DNA from 2 places in the Cupriavidus cauae genome. Region 1 is predicted to be linked to the other one. Evidence: riboswitches for the same ligand, from Rfam matches in the RefSeq annotation. Region 1 holds a riboswitch; the other holds the start of a gene.

What was found. Region 1 has a riboswitch for glycine ahead of gcvT (glycine cleavage system aminomethyltransferase GcvT). Riboswitches for the same ligand answer to the same signal wherever they lie in the genome.
Region 2: another riboswitch for glycine. It lies ahead of KZ686_RS19725 (D-amino acid dehydrogenase); the one in region 1 lies ahead of gcvT (glycine cleavage system aminomethyltransferase GcvT).

The regions. Positions count from the first base shown of each region.
Region 1 is NZ_CP080293.1:659,339-669,854, forward strand. Features, by position in the region: gene KZ686_RS03075 (UvrD-helicase domain-containing protein) at 211-2,295, opposite strand; glycine riboswitch at 2,505-2,601, shown strand; glycine riboswitch at 2,623-2,769, shown strand; gene gcvT (glycine cleavage system aminomethyltransferase GcvT) at 2,870-3,997, shown strand; gene gcvH (glycine cleavage system protein GcvH) at 4,105-4,485, shown strand; gene gcvP (aminomethyl-transferring glycine dehydrogenase) at 4,562-7,480, shown strand; gene KZ686_RS03095 (DUF421 domain-containing protein) at 7,631-8,164, shown strand; gene KZ686_RS03100 (L-serine ammonia-lyase) at 8,239-9,615, shown strand; gene KZ686_RS03105 (Rpn family recombination-promoting nuclease/putative transposase) at 9,708-10,516, shown strand, end outside.
Region 2 is NZ_CP080294.1:966,167-976,682, forward strand. Features, by position in the region: partial or broken gene KZ686_RS19710 (diguanylate cyclase domain-containing protein) at 1-70, shown strand, start outside; gene fumC (class II fumarate hydratase) at 216-1,622, shown strand; gene KZ686_RS19720 (GGDEF domain-containing protein) at 1,788-2,771, shown strand; glycine riboswitch at 2,905-3,021, shown strand; gene KZ686_RS19725 (D-amino acid dehydrogenase) at 3,078-4,415, shown strand; gene KZ686_RS19730 (SDR family NAD(P)-dependent oxidoreductase) at 4,961-5,755, opposite strand; gene KZ686_RS19735 (ATP-binding protein) at 5,873-7,312, opposite strand; gene KZ686_RS19740 (response regulator) at 7,312-8,118, opposite strand; gene glk (glucokinase) at 8,162-9,136, opposite strand; gene pgl (6-phosphogluconolactonase) at 9,306-9,986, opposite strand; gene zwf (glucose-6-phosphate dehydrogenase) at 10,056-10,516, opposite strand, start outside.

The DNA.
Region 1 (10,516 bases):
GACATCAAGGGCCGGCGATTCGGCTGTTCTCTCGGCGCTTCGGCGCCACGCGCCTGCCCTCCAGTCCTATCGCCAATCCGCTACCGTAGCAGCCCGATGTTGCACGGCCTTGGCCGCTTTGTATCGGCGCTGATACGAAGGGCCGGGCGCACCCGGCACTGCGCCTCAGCCCCCTCAGCCCCCTCAGCCCCCTCAGCCCCCTCAGCCGCTTCAGCCGGTAGTGGCCTTGGTGCCGAGCAGCGCCTTCAGGCCCGCCAGTCGGTCCTTCGGGCTCATCGCCGGCGTCTCGTCCTTCGGTGCCGGGGCCTCCTCGAGCTTCATCTCGCCGATGAAGCGCGACGGCTGGCACGAGTAGGTGTCCCGCGCGCGCTTGCGCTTCTTGCACCAGCTGATATGCAGGCTGCGCTGCGCGCGCGTGATGCCGACATACATCAGGCGGCGCTCTTCCTCGATCTTCTCGTCGCTCAGGTCCTCGTCCTCGCGGCAATGCGGCAGGATGCCCTCCTCCACACCGACCAGGAACACGTGCGGATACTCGAGGCCCTTGGACGCGTGCAGCGTCGACAGCCGCACCGCGTCGGGATCTTCGTCGCGGCCTTCCAGCATGCTCATCAGCGCGACGGTCTGCGTCAGCTCGAGGAGGTTCTTGCCTTCGTCGCCGAAGCCGTCGGCGGTGTCGAAGCCGGTCGCCTCGCCGTCGGCCGCCTCCGGCTTGGTGCCCTTGTGCTTGAGCCAGTCGAGGAACTCCAGCGTATTGGTCCATTTGGCCTGGGCCTGACGCTCGTCGAAGGTGTCGTACAGATAGGCTTCGTAGTGGATGCCTTCCATCAGGTCGTCGAGCACCTCGGTGGCCGGGTCGCGCGCGGCGCGGTCCGCCAGCCGCACCATCGCCTCGCAGAAGGTGCGCAGGGGCTCGAGCTGGCGCGGCTGCAGCTTGCCTTCGATGCCGCCCATCATCGCCGCCTCGAACAGCGAGACCTTGGCCTGGCCGGCGAAGGTCCCCAGCACTTCCAGCGTGGTATTGCCGACGCCGCGCCGCGGCGTGGTGACCGCGCGGATGAAGGCGGGATCGTCGTCCGGATTGGCGATCAGCCGCAGATAGGCGCAGATGTCCTTGATCTCGGCCTTGTCGAAGAAGCTCTGCCCGCCGGACAGCACATACGGGATGCGCTCGCGGCGCAGGATCTGCTCGAACAGCCGCGCCTGGTGATTGCCGCGATAGAGGATCGCGTAGTCGCGGAACTGCGCGCGCCGCTCGAACTTGTGCGCCGACAGCTTGAACACCACCGACTCGGCCTCGTGCTCCTCGTCGTTCATCTGCGTCACGGAGATCGGGTCGCCCATGCCGTGCTCGCTCCACAGCGTCTTGTCGAACAGCTTGGGGTTGTTGGCGATGACCGCGTTGGCCGCCTGCAGGATGCGCACCGTGGAGCGATAGTTCTGCTCCAGCTTGATGACCTTCAGGTTCGGAAAGTCGGTCTGCAGCAGGCGCAGATTGTCCAGCGTGGCGCCGCGCCAGCCGTAGATCGCCTGGTCGTCGTCACCGACCGCGGTGAATGCCGGCGCGCGCAGATGCGAGCCGCCGGCCAGCAGCTTCAGCAGCTGGTACTGGCAGGCGTTGGTGTCCTGGTATTCGTCGACCAGGAAATAGCGCAGCCGGTTCTGCCACTTGAGCCGCACGGTTTCGTCGCGGGCGAACAGCTCGGCCGGCAGACGGATCAGGTCGTCGAAGTCGACCGCCTGGTAGGCCGCCAGCGTGGCGACGTAGTTGCGGTAGATCAGCGCGGCCTGGTGCTGGTCGGCATCGGTGGCCTCGGCGATCGCGGTTTCCGGATCGACCATGCCGTTTTTCCACAGCGAGATCGTGCTCTGCACGCTGCGGATCAGCTTCTTGTCGGTGGTCGCCAGCTGTTCCTGGATCAGGCCGAAGCAGTCGTCGGCGTCCATGATCGAGAACTGCGGCTTCAGGCCCAGGTGCTCCGCCTCGGCGCGCAGGATCTGCACGCCGAGCGAGTGGAAGGTACAGACGGTCAGCTGGCGCAGCGGAATGCGCCTGCCGTCGCGGGTCTTGCCCTCCATCAGCTTGGCGATCCGCTCCTGCATCTCCTTGGCGGCCTTGTTGGTGAAGGTCACCGCGGCGATATGGCGGGGCTCGAAGCCCTTGTCCTCGATCAGATGCGCGATCTTCTGCGTGATCACCCGGGTCTTGCCCGAGCCCGCGCCGGCGAGCACCAGGCAGGGGCCGTCCAGATAGCGGACGGCTTCGGATTGGGCGGCGTTCAGTCCGTGGGTCATCGGTCGGGGATCGGAGGTCGGGTACAGCCGGAGGTCGTACGGCATCGCAAGGGACGCGGGCCGCAGGCGCGACGCGTTGGGGGACGGGTCGCGAATGGGTCGAAGCCGGCGATGTTAACACGGGGGCGGGTCCGGCCGAGGCTGCGGAACCGACTCCTGCGACGCGCCGCTCTCGCGTTGACAGCCGCCAAGGCTGCGGTTAGAGTCGCGCCATCCGTCCGGGAGAGCGCGCGACTGTATCGTCATTCGCGCCGCCGAAGGGGAATCACCCGAAAACTCTCAGGCACCATGGACCGGGCGGATCGGCATGCAGCATGCACACGATGTATGCCGAACTCTGGAGAGCGACACCCGTCATTCATCAGCTGGATGATGAGCGTGTCCACCGAAGGGGCGCGCGGCGAGGCCAGTCAGTCCGACGAGGACGGCAAGCCGGGCCGTAATCTCTCAGGTATCGAGGACAGAGGGGGTCATCCGTCGCGACGGTTCGCACCGAGCCGCGCGACGGATGACCCTTTTTTTGTTTGGCGCGCCGCGCGCGCCGGACCGAACGATGCCACGCTCCGAGGAATTCATGACGCTCCAGGCCACGCCCCTCAACGCCATCCACCGCGCCCTCGGCGCCCGCATGGTCGATTTCGGCGGATGGGACATGCCGGTCAACTACGGCTCGCAGATCGAGGAACACCACGCGGTGCGCAGCGATGCGGGCATGTTCGACGTCTCGCACATGTGCGTCGTCGACCTCGCCGGCCCCAATACCCGCGCCTTCCTGCGCGGACTGCTCGCCAACAACGTCGACAAGCTGCAAACCCCGGGCAAGGCGCTGTATTCCTGCATGCTCGACCCGAACGGCGGCGTGATCGACGACCTGATCGTCTACTTCTTCGCCGAGGACCGCTTCCGCCTGGTGGTCAACGCCAGCACCGCGACCGGCGATATCGACTGGATCCGCCAGCGCAACGCCGACACCGGCGCCGGCGTGACGATCACCCCGCGCCGTACCGATAACGCCGCCGAGGGCTCGGCGCCGCTGGCCATCGTCGCGGTGCAGGGCCCGAATGCGCGTGCCAAGGTCTGGAGCGCATTCCCGTCGACCCAGCCCAGCGAATCGCTCAAGCCCTTCAACGCGATGGTGGTCGAGGACCCCGCGATCGGCGAAATCATGGTGGCCCGCACCGGCTACACCGGCGAGGACGGTTTCGAGCTGGTGGTGCCGGCCGACAACGTCGCCGCGGTCTGGGAAAAGCTGCATGCCGCCGGCGTGCGCCCCGCCGGCCTCGGCGCACGCGACACGCTGCGCCTCGAAGCCGGCATGAATCTGTACGGCCAGGACATGGACATCCACACCTCGCCGCTCGACGCGGGCCTGGCCTGGACGGTCGACTTGCAGAGCGAGCGCGATTTCGTCGGCAAGGCCGCGCTGGTGGCCAACGGCCAGCGCCAGCAGTTCGCCGGCCTGATCCTGCGGGACAAGGGCGGCGTGCTGCGCGCGCACCAGACCGTGCTGACCGCCGCCGGCGAGGGCGAGATCACGTCGGGCACCTTCAGCCCGACGCTGTCCCAATCGATCGCCTTCGCGCGCCTGCCCAAGGATGTGGCGCTCGGCAGCGAAGTCCAGGTGCTGATCCGCGACCGCAAACTGACTGCGACTGTGGTTAAACTGCCGTTTGTGCGCAATGGCAAGGCACTCGTGAGCTGACAGCTCGCATCGGACATCGTCCACCCGGTCACGCTGCGCCCCGCGGCCCCCTTCATCCCGATGGCACGCGGCGGCGCGACACAAGAATCTGAAATTGGAGAATCTCGATGAATTTCCCCGCTGACCTGAAGTACACCGAGTCGCACGAATGGGTGCGCGTCGAAACCGACGGCACGCTGACGATCGGCATCACCGATCACGCGCAGGATGCGCTCGGCGACATCGTCTTCCTGGAACTGCCCGAGGTCGGCAAGACGGTCGGCGCCGGCGACGCGCTGGCCGTGGTCGAATCGGTCAAGGCCGCGTCGGACATCTACGCGCCGGTGGCCGGCGAGGTGGTCGCCGTCAACGACGCTGTCAAGGACGCGCCCGAGAGCGTCAACGCCAACGCCTTCGACGCCTGGCTGTTCAAGATCAAGCCCGCCAACAGCGACGACGTCAACGGCCTGATGACGGCCGACGCCTACAAGGCCAGCGTCGGCGCCTGAGCCCGGCGCCCCGCCCGCGGCGCCGGGGGCCATGGCTGACCACCATGTCCCGGCCCGCCTCTCCGAGTCACTTGCCATGAACGCTCCCCTGCCCATGAACGCCGCTCAATCCGCTCGCCCTTCGCTGGCTGAACTCGAAGCTCGCGACGCCTTCTCCCACCGCCATATCGGTCCCGACGCCGCCGAACAGCAGCACATGCTGAAGGTGCTGGGCTACGACAGCCGCGCCGCGCTGATGGATGCCATCATCCCGGCCGCGATCCGCCGCCGCGACGGCATGCCGCTGGGCGAATTCACCGAGCCGCTGACCGAGGAAGCCGCGCTGGCCAAGCTGCGCGGCATCGCCGGCAAGAACAAGGTGTTCAAGAGCTTCATCGGCCAGGGCTACTACAACACGCTGACGCCGGGCGTGATCCTGCGCAATATCTTCGAGAACCCGGCCTGGTACACCGCGTACACGCCGTACCAGCCGGAGATCTCGCAGGGCCGCCTGGAAGCGATGTTGAACTTCCAGCAGATGGTCACCGACCTGACCGGCCTCGATATCGCCAATGCGTCGATGCTCGACGAAGGCACGGCCGCGGCCGAGGCGATGACGCTGCTGCAGCGCGTGAACAAGCACGCGTCGAATACCTTCTATGTGGCCGACGACGTGCTGCCGCAGACGATCGAAGTGGTGCGCACGCGCGCGCTGCCGCTCGGCATCGAGGTCAAGGTCGGTCCCGCCGCCGACGCGGCGCAGGCGCATGCCTTCGGCGTGCTGCTGCAATACCCGGGCGTCAACGGCGACGTGGCGGACTACCGCGCGATCGCCGATGCGGTCCACGCGGCCGGCGGCCTGGTGGTCGCCGCGGCGGACCTGCTGGCGCTGACGCTGCTCACCGCGCCCGGCGAATGGGGCGCCGACGTGGCCGTCGGCAATTCGCAGCGCTTCGGCGTGCCGCTCGGCTTCGGCGGCCCGCACGCCGGCTATATGGCCGTCAAGGACGCCTACAAGCGCTCGATGCCGGGCCGCCTGGTGGGCGTCACCGTCGACGCGCAGGGCAACCCGGCCTACCGGCTCGCGCTGCAGACGCGCGAGCAGCATATCCGCCGCGAAAAGGCGACCTCGAACATCTGTACCGCGCAGGTGCTGCTGGCCGTCATGGCGTCGATGTACGCGGTCTACCACGGTCCGCAGGGCCTGAAGCGCATCGCGCAACGCGTGCATCGCCTGACCGCGACCCTGGCCGGCGGCCTGCAGGCGCTGGGCTACGCGCGCAGCAATGCGACCTTCTTCGACACGCTGACGATCGAGACCGGCGCCGCCACCGAGGCGATCCACGCCGCGGCCACCGCGCGCCGCATCAATCTGCGCCGCGCCGGTGCGACGCACGTCGGCATCTCGCTGGACGAGACCACCACCCGCGACGATGTGGTCGCGCTGTGGGAGATCTTCGCGCAGGGCAAGCCGGTGCCGGCCTTCGACGCACTGGAAGCGGCGGCCGATGACGGCTATCCGGCCGCGCTGTCGCGCCAGAGCGCCTACCTGACGCATCCGGTCTTCAACACGCATCACGCCGAGCACGAGATGCTGCGCTATCTGCGCATGCTGGCCGACAAGGACCTGGCACTCGATCGCACGATGATCCCGCTGGGCTCCTGCACGATGAAGCTCAACGCGACCAGCGAGATGATTCCGGTCACCTGGCCCGAGTTTTCGAGCATCCATCCGTTCGCGCCGGACGACCAGACCGTCGGCTACCGCGAAATGATCGCCCAGCTCGAGGCGATGCTGTGCGCGGCCACCGGCTACGCCGCCGTCAGCCTGCAGCCGAACGCCGGCTCGCAAGGCGAGTACGCGGGCCTGCAGATCATCCACGCCTACCACGCGAGCCGCGGCGAGAGCCATCGCAATATCTGCCTGATCCCGTCGTCGGCGCACGGCACCAATCCGGCGTCCGCGCAGATGGCCGGCATGCAGGTGGTGGTGGTGGCCTGCGACGAGGACGGCAACGTCGATCTGGCCGACCTGGAGAAGAAGGCCGCGCAGCACAGCAAGAACCTGGCGGCGATCATGATCACCTATCCGTCCACGCACGGCGTGTTCGAGGAAGGCGTGCAGCGCATCTGCGAGATCGTGCACAGCCACGGCGGGCAGGTCTATGTCGACGGCGCCAACATGAACGCAATGGTGGGCACCGCGGCGCCGGGGCAGTTCGGCGGCGACGTGTCGCACCTGAACCTGCACAAGACCTTCTGCATTCCGCACGGCGGCGGCGGCCCGGGCGTCGGTCCGGTCGCGGTCGGCGCGCATCTGGCGCCGTTCCTGCCGAACCACGCCAGCAGCGGCTACCGCCGCGCGGCAGACGGCATCGGCGCGATCTCGGCCGCGCCCTACGGCTCGGCCAGCATCCTGCCGATTTCGTGGATGTATATCGCGATGATGGGCGCGCGCGGCCTGACGGCGGCCACCGAGAACGCGATCCTGGCGGCCAACTACGTCGCCAAGCGGCTGTCGGACTACTACCCGGTACTGTACACGGGCGGCAACGGCCATATCGCGCACGAGTGCATTCTCGACCTGCGTCCGATCCAGAAGGCGACCGGCATCAGCAACGAGGATGTCGCCAAGCGGCTGATGGACTATGGCTTCCATGCGCCGACCATGAGCTTCCCGGTGCCGGGCACGCTGATGATCGAGCCGACCGAGAGCGAGGCGCTGCACGAGCTGGACCGCTTCATCGACGCGATGATCGCGATCCGCAAGGAAATCGCCCGTGTCGAGGACGGCAGCTTCGACCGCGAGGACAACCCGCTGAAGAACGCGCCGCACACCGCCGCGGTCATCACTGCCAATGAGTGGAACCACAAGTACACTCGTGAGGAAGCCGCCTATCCGGTCGCCTCGCTGCGGACGCAGAAGTACTGGCCGCCGGTCGGCCGTGCCGACAACGTCTACGGCGATCGCAACCTGTTCTGCTCGTGCGTGCCGATGAGCGCGTACGAGGAGTAAGCAGGCAGTCCGCGGGCAGTCGGCACATAGTCGGCGGGCACTGCGGGCGATCCCGGCACGGCGGCTCCATCGCCGCCCGGACGCGGTTCCGCGTCCGGGCCTGAGTTCCCGGCATTCGCGCCGGGGCTGTCATCGGTAAGGAGACTGTCGATGTGGGAGATGAGCGCACCGTGGTGGGAATTTATCGTCCGAGGACTGATCGTCTATTTCGCGCTGCTGATCATGATGCGGCTGGGCGGCAAGCGGCAGATCGGACAGATGACCCCGTTCGATCTGATCCTGCTGCTGATCCTGTCCGAAGGCGTGCAGAACGCCATGGTCGGCGATGACAAGTCGGTATCCGCAGGCCTGATCCTCGCCGCCACGCTGATCGGCATCAACGTGCTGGTCAGCTGGCTCAGCTGGCGCAGCCGCAAGTTCGAGTACGCGGTCGAGGGCCACCCCCAGCTGCTGATCCGCCATGGCAAGGTGATCGACAAGGTCATGCACGGCGCGCGGCTGACCAGCGACGATCTGATGAAGGTATTGCGGCGCGAGGGCTGCGCCAGCCTGGACGACGTCTATATCGCGATCCTGGAGAACGACGGCGCCATCAGCGTGCTCAAGCGCAAGGAACTGCCGGAGGAACCGCCCGGCCCCGGCGTCTCGTTGTGGGAACGCCCCGAGGACGATCGGCCGGTCTAGCCCGTATCGCGCCTGGCCGGACGGCAAGCCGCGGCGGAAGCCGGCAAACCGCCGGCAAACGATAGGAGACCAACGTGGCTGTCAGCGTATTCGACCTGTTCAAGGTCGGCATCGGGCCGTCCAGCTCGCATACGGTGGGACCGATGCGTGCGGCCGGCATGTTCGCGCATGGACTGGAGCGCGACGGCCTGCTGCCGCAGGTGGCCAGCGTGCGGGTCGAGCTGTACGGCTCGCTCGGCGCGACCGGCAAGGGGCACGGCACCGACAAGGGCGTGATTCTCGGCCTGCTCGGCGAGGCGCCCGATACCATCGATCCGGACACCATCGACGCCAGGCTGGCAGCGCTGCGCGCTTCGCGCACGCTGTCCCTGCTCGGCAAGCATCCGATTCCCTTCGTCGAAAAGGAACATATCGCGTTCTACCGGCGCGAAGCGCTGGCCGAGCATCCGAACGGCATGAAATTCCATGCCTTCGATGCCGCCGGCGCGACGCTGCGCGAAGGCCGCTATCTGTCGGTAGGCGGCGGCTTCGTCGTCAGCGCGGGCGCGGCCAACACGCAGGTGCTGGAAGCCGACCGGCAGCTGCCGCATCCCTTCCGCAGCGGCCGCGCGATGCTCGACATGGCCAGCAGCAGCGGCAAGTCGATCGCGCAGCTGATGCTCGAAAACGAATGCACCCGGCGCAGCGAAGCCGATGTGCGCGCCGGCCTGCTGCATATCTGGCAGGTGATGCAGGCCTGCGTCGCGCGCGGCTGCCGCACCGATGGCGAGCTGCCGGGCCCGTTCAAGGTCAAGCGGCGCGCGCCGGAGCTGTACCGCAATCTGACCGAGCGCGCCGAACGGACGCTGTCCGACCCGTTGTCGGTGATGGACTGGGTCAACCTCTATGCGATGGCCGTCAACGAGGAGAACGCGGCCGGTGGCCGCGTGGTGACCGCGCCGACCAATGGCGCGGCGGGCATCATCCCGGCCGTGCTGCATTACTACGATCGCTTCGTGCCCGGTGCGAACGAGCGCGGCGTGATCGACTTCCTGCTGACGGCCGGCGCGATCGGTCTGCTGTACAAGCTGAACGCGTCGATCTCCGGCGCCGAAGTCGGTTGCCAGGGCGAGGTTGGCGTCGCGTGTTCGATGGCAGCGGGCGCGCTGGCGGCCGTGCTCGGCGGCACGCCGGAGCAGGTCGAGAATGCCGCGGAAATCGGCATGGAACACAACCTGGGGCTGACCTGCGATCCGGTCGGCGGGCTGGTGCAGATTCCCTGCATCGAGCGCAATGCGATGGCCTCGGTCAAGGCGGTCAACGCCGCGCGCATGGCCTTGCGCGGCGACGGCAATCACTATGTCTCGCTCGATTCGGTGATCAAGACCATGCGCGAGACCGGTGCCGACATGAAGACCAAGTACAAGGAAACGGCGCGCGGCGGGCTCGCCGTCAATATCGTCGAGTGCTGAAGCTCGAACACTAAAGTAGCACGCACTTTTGTGGAATCTCGCGGCCCTTCGGCGCGGCATTCTCCCGGCACCGCAACTGCGATGCGCGAGCCATGCCGAGCCACGATGCCTGTTACAAGCTGTTGTTCTCCACACCGGAATTCGTCCGTGATCTGCTGCGGGATTTCGTGCCGAGCGCGTGGGTCCGCGCGCTGGACTTCGACACCCTCGAACGTATCTCGAGCAACTACGTTACGGACCGCCTTCGCCAGCGCGCCAGCGACATGGTCTGGCGCATCCAGGCCGGCGGCGAGTGGGTCTACCTCTATCTGCTGATCGAATTCCAGAGCACCATCGATCGCCATATGGCGATTCGCATGACGAATTACGTCACGTCGTTGGATCTGGAGCTGATCCGTGGGCGGAATATACTGCCAGACGGCCAGTTGCCGCCGGTGCTGCCGATCGTGGTCTACAACGGGGAAGGCAGCTGGACGGCAAAGACCGATATCGCGGAACTGTCGCCGCGGCTGCCGGATGACTTGTGCCGCTGCCAGCCGCGCTGCGAATATCTTCTGGTGGACGCGCGGCGATATTCAGATGAGGAACTGGCCACGCTCGACAATCTCGTCGCCGCGGTGTTCCGCTTCGAGAACGCGGAGACGGAGACGGCGATGCTCGAAGCGGTTCGCTGGATCAGGCTGCGCGTGGCCGACGACCCGGTCCTGGAGGACACTTTCGTACGATGGCTGAAGCATGTAGGCTCACGGCATCGCCGGGCCGGTTTGTATTTAACGGACATACACAACCTGATGGAGGCTGAAATGTCGCTGTCGACGAATATTGCGCAGTGGAAGGCCAATTACAAGCGGGAAGGCCTGCAGGAAGGTTGGCAGGTAGGTCTGCAGGAAGGCCGGCGAGA
Region 2 (10,516 bases), on a different replicon from region 1:
CGGCGGACGCGGCCGCTTCGAGATCGGCCCGCCGGAGCTGGCGAACCGGTCGCGCGAGGCGCGCTCGTAGGGCCGCCTTCGCCGCCTTCGCCGCCGGGGCCGCCCTGCGTCGGCGCCACGGGCGGATCCGGGCACCGGCGGCACCGGCGGCAACCCGAGCATTGGCGGCGTATCCTAGAAGACCGATTCGTACCGTTCGTTCACAGGAGCCAGTCATGTCAGACCAGCAGCCCCCAGCGACCCGCATCGAACAGGACAGCCTGGGCCAGGTACCCGTCCCCGCCGACCACCTGTGGGGCGCGCAGACCGAGCGCTCGCGCCAGAACTTCCGCATCGGCAACGAGAAGATGCCGTCGGCGCTGATCGAGGCATTTGCGATCCTGAAGCTGTGCGCGGCACGCGCGAACCGCGAGCTGAACGTGCTCGACGCGGGGCTGGCGCAGGCGATCGAACAGGCCGCCGAGGAGATCATCGCCGGCCAGTGGCCCGACGAGTTTCCGCTGTCGGTCTGGCAGACCGGCTCGGGCACGCAGACCAACATGAACCTGAACGAGGTGATCGCCAACCGTGCGATCCAGCTGCTCGGCGGCGAGGTCGGCAGCAAGCGGCCCGTTCATCCCAATGACCACGTCAACGCGAGCCAGTCGTCGAACGACAGCTTCCCGACCGCGATGCATATCGCCGCGGCGCGTGCGGTGCAGCGCCAGCTGCTGCCGGCGCTGGAGACGCTGCAGAAGACGCTGGGCAGCAAGGTCGAGGCCTTCGCCGATATCGTCAAGGTCGGCCGCACCCATCTGCAGGATGCCGTGCCGCTGACGCTGGGCCAGGAGTTCTCCGGCTACCAGGCGCAGGTGGCCGACGCGCAGGCGCGGCTGCATCAGGCCGTGCTGCGCGCGATGCCGGTGCCCCAGGGCGGCACCGCGGTCGGCACCGGCCTCAATGCGCCGGCCGGCTTTGCCGCCGCCTTCGCGCGCGCGCTGGCCGACTACACCGGCCTGCCGTTCGAACCGGCGGCCAACCGCTACGCGTTGCAGGCCGCGCACGACGCGCTGGCCGATCTGTCCGGCGCGCTCAATACCACGGCCTCGTCCTTCCTGAAGATCGCGCGCGACTTCATGCTGCTGGGCTCGGGTCCCCGCGCGGGCTTTGCCGAGCTGCAGCTGCCGGCCAACGAACCCGGTTCGTCGATCATGCCGGGCAAGGTCAATCCGACCCAGGCCGAGGCGCTGGCGATGGTCTGCTGCCGCGTGATCGGCAACCACACCACCATCACGCTGGCCAACGGCCTGGGCACGCTGGAACTGAACGCCTACAAGCCCGTCATCGTTTACAGCCTGCTGCAGTCCGTTACACTGCTGGCCGACGCGGCGGCCAGCTTCGCCGAACACATGGTGGCGGGCGTCGAAGCGGACCGGGCGCGCATCGCCGAGTTGCTCGAACGCTCGCTGATGCCGGTCACCGCGCTGAATCCGCATATCGGCTACGACAAGGCGGCCGAAATCGCCAAGCTGGCGGTGGCCCGCAACCTGTCGCTGCGCGAGGCGGCGATCGCCTCCGGCCATGTCACCGCCGAGCAGTTCGAGCAGTGGATCGATCTGAAAGGGATGACGCGCGAGGTGTAGCGCCGCGGCGCACCGGTGCTGGCGGACACGTCCACGACCGCGCATGCGGCCGCCCGCACATGGAACGACCCTATCGACCGGCCCCGCGCTGCCGCGGCGGCCGGCGACAAACCCGCTTGAGGCGGGCAGACGACGATCGGGGATAACAACGATCGCATTGACGAGATGATTCCTGCTCCCATTCCCGCCGATGACCAGCGGCGCCTCGACGCGCTGTACTCGCTGAACCTGCTCGATACCGCCGCCGAAGAGCGCTTCGACCGGCTGACCCGCCTGGCCAGGCGGCTGTTCGACGTGCCGATCGCGCTGGTCAGCCTGGTCGATGCCAGGCGCCAGTGGTTCAAGTCCTCGTTCGGCCTGGCCGCCCGCGAAACGCCGCGTGAGCAATCGTTCTGCGGCCATGCGATTTTGCGCGACGACCTGCTGATCGTGCCCGATGCGCTGCAGGACCAGCGCTTTCACGACAACCCGCTGGTCAGGGGCGCGCCCGGCGTGCGTTTCTATGCCGGCTGCCCGCTCGCGGTACGGGGCGGCGCCAAGGTCGGCACGCTGTGCCTGATCGACACCGAGCCGCGCGAGTTCGACAAGGACGATCAGGCGCTGCTGCACGATCTGGGTCGCCTGGCCGAGCAGGAACTGGAGTCGGCACAACTGGCCTCGATGGACGACCTGACGATGCTGTCGAACCGCCGCGGCTTCTCGGCGCTGGCGCAGCATGCGCTGGCGGTCTGCCAGCGCCAGGGAATGCCCGTCACACTGCTGTTCTTCGACATGGACGGCTTCAAGGCCATCAACGACCGCTTCGGGCACGCCGAGGGCGATCTGGCGCTGGCCGCCTTCGCCGACCACCTGCGCCAGGCCTTCCGCGAGTCCGACCTGATCGGACGCCTGGGCGGCGACGAGTTCGTCGTGCTGCTGGTCGACGCCTCGGCCGACCAGTGCGACGCGATGCTGGCCCGGCTGCGGCAAGTCGTGGACGCGTACAACGCGCAGAGCCAGCGCGGCTATGCGCTCGATTTCAGCGCCGGCGCGGTCGCCTTCGATCCCGCCCGGCACACCGGCATCGCCGACCTGCTGGCGCAGGCCGACCAGGCGATGTACGCCAACAAGGCACGCAGGAAGGGAACGCCGCCCGCCGCGCCACAGTAACTCGCGTTGCGGCCGCCGCCGCGCCGTGTTACTGTCCGCCCATCCAGGAGAAAGCGAGCCTGCGGCGCGACAGCGCGGCGGCAGCGCTGCCGAAGGCGTACCCCCGAAACGCTCAGGTACCGAAGACTGGAGACGACAACGAACTGGAGAGCGCCGCCATCATGGTTCAGCGATGACGGCCGCCGAAGGGGCAAACCGGGTCCGGGGCGGACGCGGTGAATCTCTCAGGCAAAAGGACAGTGGGGGCAGCCGGGTTGGCATCGACGATGCCGGCCGGCTGCCCCTTTTTGCATCCTGGAGCCTGAAATGAAAGTCATCGTGATGGGGGCCGGCGTGATCGGCGTGGCCTCGGCGTGGTATCTGTCCAAGGCCGGCCATGAGGTCGTCGTGCTCGAGCGCAATGCCGGCGCGGCACGCGAAACCAGCTTCGGCAACGGCGGCCAGATCTCGGTCAGCCATGCCGAGCCCTGGGCCAACCCCTCGGCGCCGCTGAAGCTGCTCAGCTGGCTGGGACGCGAGGACGCACCGCTGCTGTTCCGCCTGCGCGCCGACCCGGCGCAATGGTCGTGGGGGCTGAAGTTCCTGCGCGAATGTCCGGCCCGGCGTTCCACCCGCAACATGATCCAGCTGCTCAACCTCGGCACCTACAGCCGCGCCAGCCTGCAGGCGCTGCGCGCCGAGACGGGCATCGAATACGATCATCTGACCCGCGGCATCCTGCACTTCTATACCAGCCAGAAGGAATTCGACGCGGCCATCGAGCCGGCGCGCATCATGCGCGAGCTGGGCTGCGAGCGCCGCGTGATCGGTCCCGACGAAGTGGTGAAGCTCGAACCGGCGCTGGCCTCGATCGCGCCGCGGCTGGCGGGCGCCACCTACACCAGCGAGGACGAGTCCGGCGACGTGCACCGCTTCACCACCGGGCTGGCCGCGCTGTGCGAGGCGCGCGGCGTGCGCTTCCGCTACGGCGTGCGCGTGCAGCGGCTGCTGGCGGAAGGCGGTCGCATGCGCGGGGTCGAGATCGCCGACGAGACCGGCGCCTACACCGTCGAGCAGGCGGACGCCTACGTGCTCGCGCTCGGCAGCTTCAGCCCGATGCTGGCGCGGCCGCTCGGCGTCAAGCTCGATATCTATCCGGCCAAGGGTTATTCGGCCACGCTGCCGGTGCTCGACCCGGAGCGCGCGCCGAGCGTCAGCCTGACCGACGACGAGTACAAGCTGGTGTTCTCGCGTCTGGGCGACCGGCTGCGCATCGCGGGCACCGCGGAGCTCAACGGCTATTCGATGGAGCTGAACCCGGTGCGCTGCGAGGCGATCGTGCGGCGCACGCTGGAGATCTTCCCCGGTGTCAGCCGTCCCGAACTGGCGCGCTACTGGACCGGCCTGCGACCCGCGACGCCGGGCAACGTGCCGTATATCGGCGCGAGCGCGGTGCAGGGGCTGTACCTGAACACGGGCCATGGCACGCTGGGCTGGACCCACGGCTGCGGCTCGGGACGCGCGATCGCCGAGCTGATCAGCGGCCGCGTGCCGGAGGTGGACTTTGGCTTCTGCGGTCCGCTGCCGGAGGCGCCACGGATGGCGCGGCCGCTCGCACCGGTGGTGGCGGCGCGTGCCGCCGCGTCGGAGCCGGCAGAGGTTTGATCCGGGGTTTGATCCGGGGTCTTATACGGATCTGATACCGATCTGATACCGATCTGATACGGATCTGATACGGGCCTGAAACAACGACACCGGCGCGGCATGGCATCGCCATGCGCGCCTGTGTTTTCGTTTCATCGTTGGCGTGGATGCGTCCGGGCACGCCTCGGGCACGCCTTGGAGATGCATCAGGACAAGCATCGGAACACGTGTCGAGCATGCATCGCGCACGCACCGGGCCCCCGCATGCCGGCGAAAGCGTACCCGTTTCTGCGTGCCCCTCGCGCAAACCGTACCCGTTTCTGCGTACCCGTTCGCGAGCGTCGATGGGCCGGCTGATTGCGATGAAACCGCCGGTAAAACCGGCGCGCCGGCAGGCGATGGATAGCGGCGCCGTACCCGTTTCTGCGTCGCGCGAACTCGATGAAGACAGACGCCGCGCGCGGAGCGTACCCGTTTCTGCGTACCCCGCGGTGGTGCGAAATGAAGTCCGGCGCGATCGCGATGCAGCGGCATCGCACCGTTGCACCATCCCGCCGCTGCCAGGCTCAGGCGATGGTATCCACCACGCCACCATCGACCCGCAACGCGGCACCGGTGGTCGCCGATGCCTGCGGCGAACAGACGTAGACCACCATGTGCGCGACCTCTTCCACCGTGGCCGCGCGCTGGAGGATCGAGCTGGGCCGATGCGCCTTGACGAACTCGGCGGCCGCCTCCTCGATCGACAGCCCTGCCTTCTGCGCGTCCTCCCGCAGCATCTCGCGCAGGCCGTCCGACAGTGTCGGCCCCGGCAAGACCGCGTTGACGGTCACGCCGGTGCCGCTGAGCCGTTTGGCGAGGCCGCGCGATACCGCCAGTTGCGCGGTCTTCGAGAAGCCGTAATGGATCATGTCCTCCGGCGTGTTCAGCGCGGACTCCGACGAGATGAACACCACGCGGCCCCAGCCGTTCGCCGCCATCGCCGCCGTATACGCCCGCGCCAGCCGCACGCCCGACATCACGTTGACATCAAAGATCCGGGTCCAGTCCTCGTCGCTCAGTTCATAGAAGTCGCGCGGACCGTAGATGCCGGCGTTGTTGACCAGAATGTCCACCGCCGGCTCGGCGGCCACGATTGCATCGCAGCCCTCGGCGCCGCCGACGTCGGCCGCGACGCCGCGCACCGTGGCGCCCGGCACCTCGCGCACCACGTCGGCAATGGCGCCCTCGACGGTGTCCTGCTTGCGGCCATTGACGATGACGGTGGCGCCGCTGCGCGCGAGGCCGATGGCGATGGCCAGCCCGATGCCCGCGGTCGAGGCGGTGACAAGGGCGGTCTTGCCGGTGAGATCGATCTGCATGAGTGCCTCCTGAATCAGTGGGACAGCAGGGCAGAGGATGCAAACGGTTGGCGAAAGCCGTACGCAGAAACGGGTACGCTATTGGAGAAAATCGCCACCACCGCCGTATGCCGCGGACTAGTGGCGGCGTTCGCCTCGTGCGTCGCCCGCTGCGGGAAACACCACGCGCACCCGCAGCCCCGGCTCGTTATCTTCCAGCGACAGCGTGGCGCGATGCACCTGGGTGATCTCGTCGACGATGGCCAGGCCCAGGCCGCTGCCGCCGCTCGGTGCATCGGGCAGGCGGTAGAAGCGATCGAGCACGCGGGCGCGCTGCTCGGGCGGGATGCCGGGACCGTTGTCGGCGACCATCAGCGCGACGCGGCCCGCATCCGCGCGCTGCACGCGCACGTCGACCTTGCCGCCGGCCGGCACATAGCGCAGGGCGTTGTCGATCAGATTGGTCAGCAGGATGCGCAGCGCGTCGGGGTCGCCCTGCACGGTCAGCCCGGCCGAGTCTCCATCGCGGCCATCGTGACCTTTGTCGCCATCGTGACCAACCCGACCATGGCGACCATCGGCACCGCCATCGCCATCGGTAGTGTCGAGCCCCAGGTCGATATGCCGATCGAGGGCGGCCTGCGTCATCTCGCCGACCACCGTCGCGGCCAGCTCGCGCAAGGCGACCGGCTGATGGCCAGCGACGGCCGCGCCGGGCTCGTGGCGCGCGAGCGTCAGCAACTGCGTCACCAGATGCGTCAGCCGCTCGAGCCCGTCGCGCAGATTGCCAACCGCCTCGCGGCGCGCCGGCTCGCTGTCGGCGCGTTCGACCAGTTGCGCCTGCAGCTGCAGCGCGGTCAGCGGCGTGCGTAGCGCGTGCGCGGCATCGGCGATGAACGCGCGCTGCGTGTCGATCGCGTCGGACAGCCGCGCCAGCAGCAGGTTGAGCGCCTCGGTCAGCGGCGCGATCTCGGCCGGCATCTGCGCCACCGCCAGCGGCGACAGCGCATTGGCGTCGCGCTTGCCGACCTGCCGCGCGATCTCGCGCACCGGCCGCAGTCCGCGGCCCACCGCCAGCCAGACCATCCAGCCCAGCAGCGGCAGCAGCAACAGCAGCGGCGCCACCGTGCGCAGCGCCATCCGCGCCGCCACTTCGCGGCGCGCGCTCATCGGCTGCGCGATCTGCACCACCGCCGGCCCGAGCTGCACGCTGTAGATGCGGAACTCGCCGTCGTCGGTGCGCACATTGGAGAAGCCGAGCTCCGCGCGCGGCGGCAGCGACGGCCGCGAATGCGACAGATAGAGGCTGCGGCCGGTGCCGTCCCAGATATGGATGACCACGTCCTCGTCGGAGCGGAACAGGTTGTCGGTGCCGGGCGGCAGCGGCGGCGGCAGCGATGGCATCGCCGGGCCGCTGAACTGGCTCGGCAGCGCGAGCGCGACCTGGCGCATCTGGTAGTCGAACAGCGCGTTGGCCTCCTGCCGGGCCTGGCCGTAGATCAGCGCGGTGGCGGCGGCGATGCCGGCCAGCAGGCCGAGCGCCAGCCACCACAGCAGGGTCCGCTGGATCGATCGCATCAGCGCGCTCCTCCAGCGGCTTCATTGTCCTTGCCGCCGTCTTTCTTGCTGCCCGTCTCGCTGCCCGTCTCGCTGTCCTTCTCGCCGCCGTTGTCCCCCTGCTGCACGCCTTCATCGAGCTTCGGGCAGACATAACCGACACCGCGGATATTGCGGATCAAACCCTGGCCGAGCTTCTTGCGCAGCGCGTGGATATAGACCTCGACCGTGTTGCTGCCCACCTCGTCGTCCCAGCCGTACAGCTTCTCCTGCAGCTGCGGCACCGACCAGACCTTGCCCGGACGCGCCAGCAGCGCCGCCAGCAACGCGTATTCGCGCGCCGACAGATGGACCGGCTCGCCCGACAACGTGACTTCGCGCGTGGCCGGATTGAGCACGATGGCGCCGTAGCGGACCAACGGCTCGGCCCGGCCCTGCGCGCGCCGAGCCAGCGCGTGGATGCGGGCCACCAGCTCCTGCAGGTCGAAGGGCTTGACCAGATAGTCGTCGGCCCCGGCGTTCAATCCGGCGACGCGATCGGCGACCGCATCGCGCGCGGTCAGGATCAGCACCGGCGTGGCGACGCCGCGCGCCCGCATGCCGGACAACACATCAAGACCGGATCGGCGCGGCAGGCCGAGATCGAGCAGCACCAGATCGTGCTGCCCCTCGGCCGCGCCGCCGGCGGCGACGCCGGGCGGTTGCGTGGCGGCCGACAGGCCGGCCTCGCCGTCGCGTACCCAGTCCACCGCGAAGCCTTCCTGACGCAGCGCCAGCCGCACGGAATCGCCGATCATCGTGTCGTCCTCGATCAGCAGCACACGCATCGCTTCGCTCCGTTCGTTCGCCCCGCCAGGCGTACGCAGCGGCTCATCGCCGGTCGACCGCTTCGGCCAGCGCGTGCGCCAGCCCCGGCAGCGCGGGAAAGCGCGCGGTGATGACCTGCACCGGCACCGGCTCGAGGAACGCGCGCATGCGCCCCTTGTCGACGAAGCGCGCGTTGAAGCTCGACGCCGCCAGCGCCTCGACGAAGCGCGGCACGATGCCGCCGCCGATATAGACGCCGCCGCGCGCGCCGAGGATCAGCGTCACATCGGCCGCGACCGACCCGAGCAGGCCGCAGAACACCGCGAGCGCGCGCTGGCACAGCGCATCGCCGCGCTGCAAGGCGCCCTCGGTGACCTCCGCCGCGGTCAGCGGCACGCGCACGGGCGTACCCGTTTCTGCGGCCAGCGCGGCATGCGTGTGCGACAGCCCCATGCCCGACAGCAGCCGTTCGGCCGAGACGCGGCCGTGCTCGCGATGCGCGGCATGCCAGGCGATCCACTCGTCGTCGGTGGCCGGCATCAGCTCGACATGCCCGCCCTCCCCCGCCAAGGCCACGGGCCCGGCGCCGTGGCGGCCGGGGATCAGCCCCGATACGCCGAGCCCGGTGCCGGGGCCGATCAGGGCCAGCGGCGTGTCGGCCGCCGGTGTGCCGGCACGCACGGGCGCCAGCTCGCCGGGCTGCAGGTACGGCAGGGCCAGCGCCAGCGCGGTGAAATCATTCAGCGCCAGCAGTGTCTCCATGCCCAGCGCCTGGCGCACCGCCTCGATCGAGAAGGCCCAGGCGTGGTTGGTCAGCTTGACGCGATCGCCGGTGACCGGATTGGCGAGGCCGATCGCCGCGTGGCGCGGCTGCGGGCCGGACAGCTGCGACAGGTATTGCCGCATCGCCGCTTCCAGCGACGGATAGTCGGCGACCTTCAGTGCCGTGACCGGTCCGATCGCGTCGGGCGCGGTCTGCAGGGCGAAGCGGACATTGGTGCCGCCGACATCGGCGAGCAGGCGTGGGTAGGTAGTCATCGCAGGGCGGAAAACATCGGGCGAAATTCGGGCGGTGGTGGCAACGCGTGCATTCGGGCTACGTGTTCGGGCTACGTGTTCGGGCTACGTGTTCGGGGGCGTGTTCGGGCGGTGTGTTCGGGCGGCGTATCGAAGCGGCGTATCGAGTCAGCGTAGTCAGGCCTCGCAGTCAGGCAGTGAACACATCGAACCCATGCCGATGCCGGCTGGCCACCAGCCCCACCGGCAACGCAGGCCCCGGCTCCTGCAGCGCGCGCTCGAACACCTCGGCCTTGGCCGCGCCGGCAAACGCCAGGAAGACGCGCTCGGCCGCCAGCAACGCGGCCAGGTTCAGCGTCACGCGCGCATGCGGCGCGCTGGCCGGGCGTGTCACCACATAGCAGGGCGTATCGCCGTTCAGCGCTTCGCCGAGCTCCGGCGCATCGGCGAACAGCGACGCGGTATGGCCGTCCTCGCCCATCCCGAGCACCGCCACGTCGGGCTGGCGAAACGCGGCATTGAGGCGCACCACCGCCCGCGCGGGCTCGGACGCCTCGACCGCATCGGCGATCAGCGGCACGAAGCTGGCGGCGGCCGCGGCATCGCGCAGCAGGTGTTCCTGCACGAGGCGCGCGTTGCTGTCCTCGTGTCCGGGCGGCACCGCGCGCTCGTCGACCAGCGTGATGGTGACGGCGTCCCAGCGCACCGGCCGATAGCGCAGCCGCTCGAACATCGGCACCGGCGAGCGCCCGCCCGAAACGGCCAGCACAGCGTGTCCGCGGTCCTGGATGGCGAGGTCGAGCGCGTGACTGACGGAGGCGGCCAGCGCTTCGGCCTGGTCCAGCAGCGAGGGATGTTCGAAGCGGCGCATGGCGATTTCCGGGTCAGGGTTCGTTGGAGCGGAGCGGCGGGCCGATTCGCCAAAGCGGGCGAGCCGGCGTCAGACCTCCTCGTGCCACAGCGCGTTGTCGCGCGAGAGCAGCGCGGAGGACGCGGCCGGTCCCCAGGTGCCCGCGGTATAGGGCTTTGGCGGCAGCGAACTCTCGGCCCAGGTGTCGATGATCGGCTCGACCCAGCGCCATGCCTGCACCTGTTCGTCGCGGCGCACGAACAGGCCCAGCCGTCCGCGTATCACGTCGAGCAGCAGGCGTTCGTAGGCACCGGCGCGGCGCACCTTGAACGAGTTGGCGAAATCAAGGTCGAGCGAGGTCGGCGTCAGCGCGACCGTGTCGCCGGGCTGCTTGACGAGGAAATACAGCCGGATGCTTTCCTCGGGCTGCAGCCGGATCACCAGCCGGTTCTGCGGCGACAGCGTCAGCGGACGGGGAAAGATCGCATGGGGCACGTCGCGGAAATGGATCACGATCTCGGCCACGCGCGACTGCATCCGCTTGCCAGTAC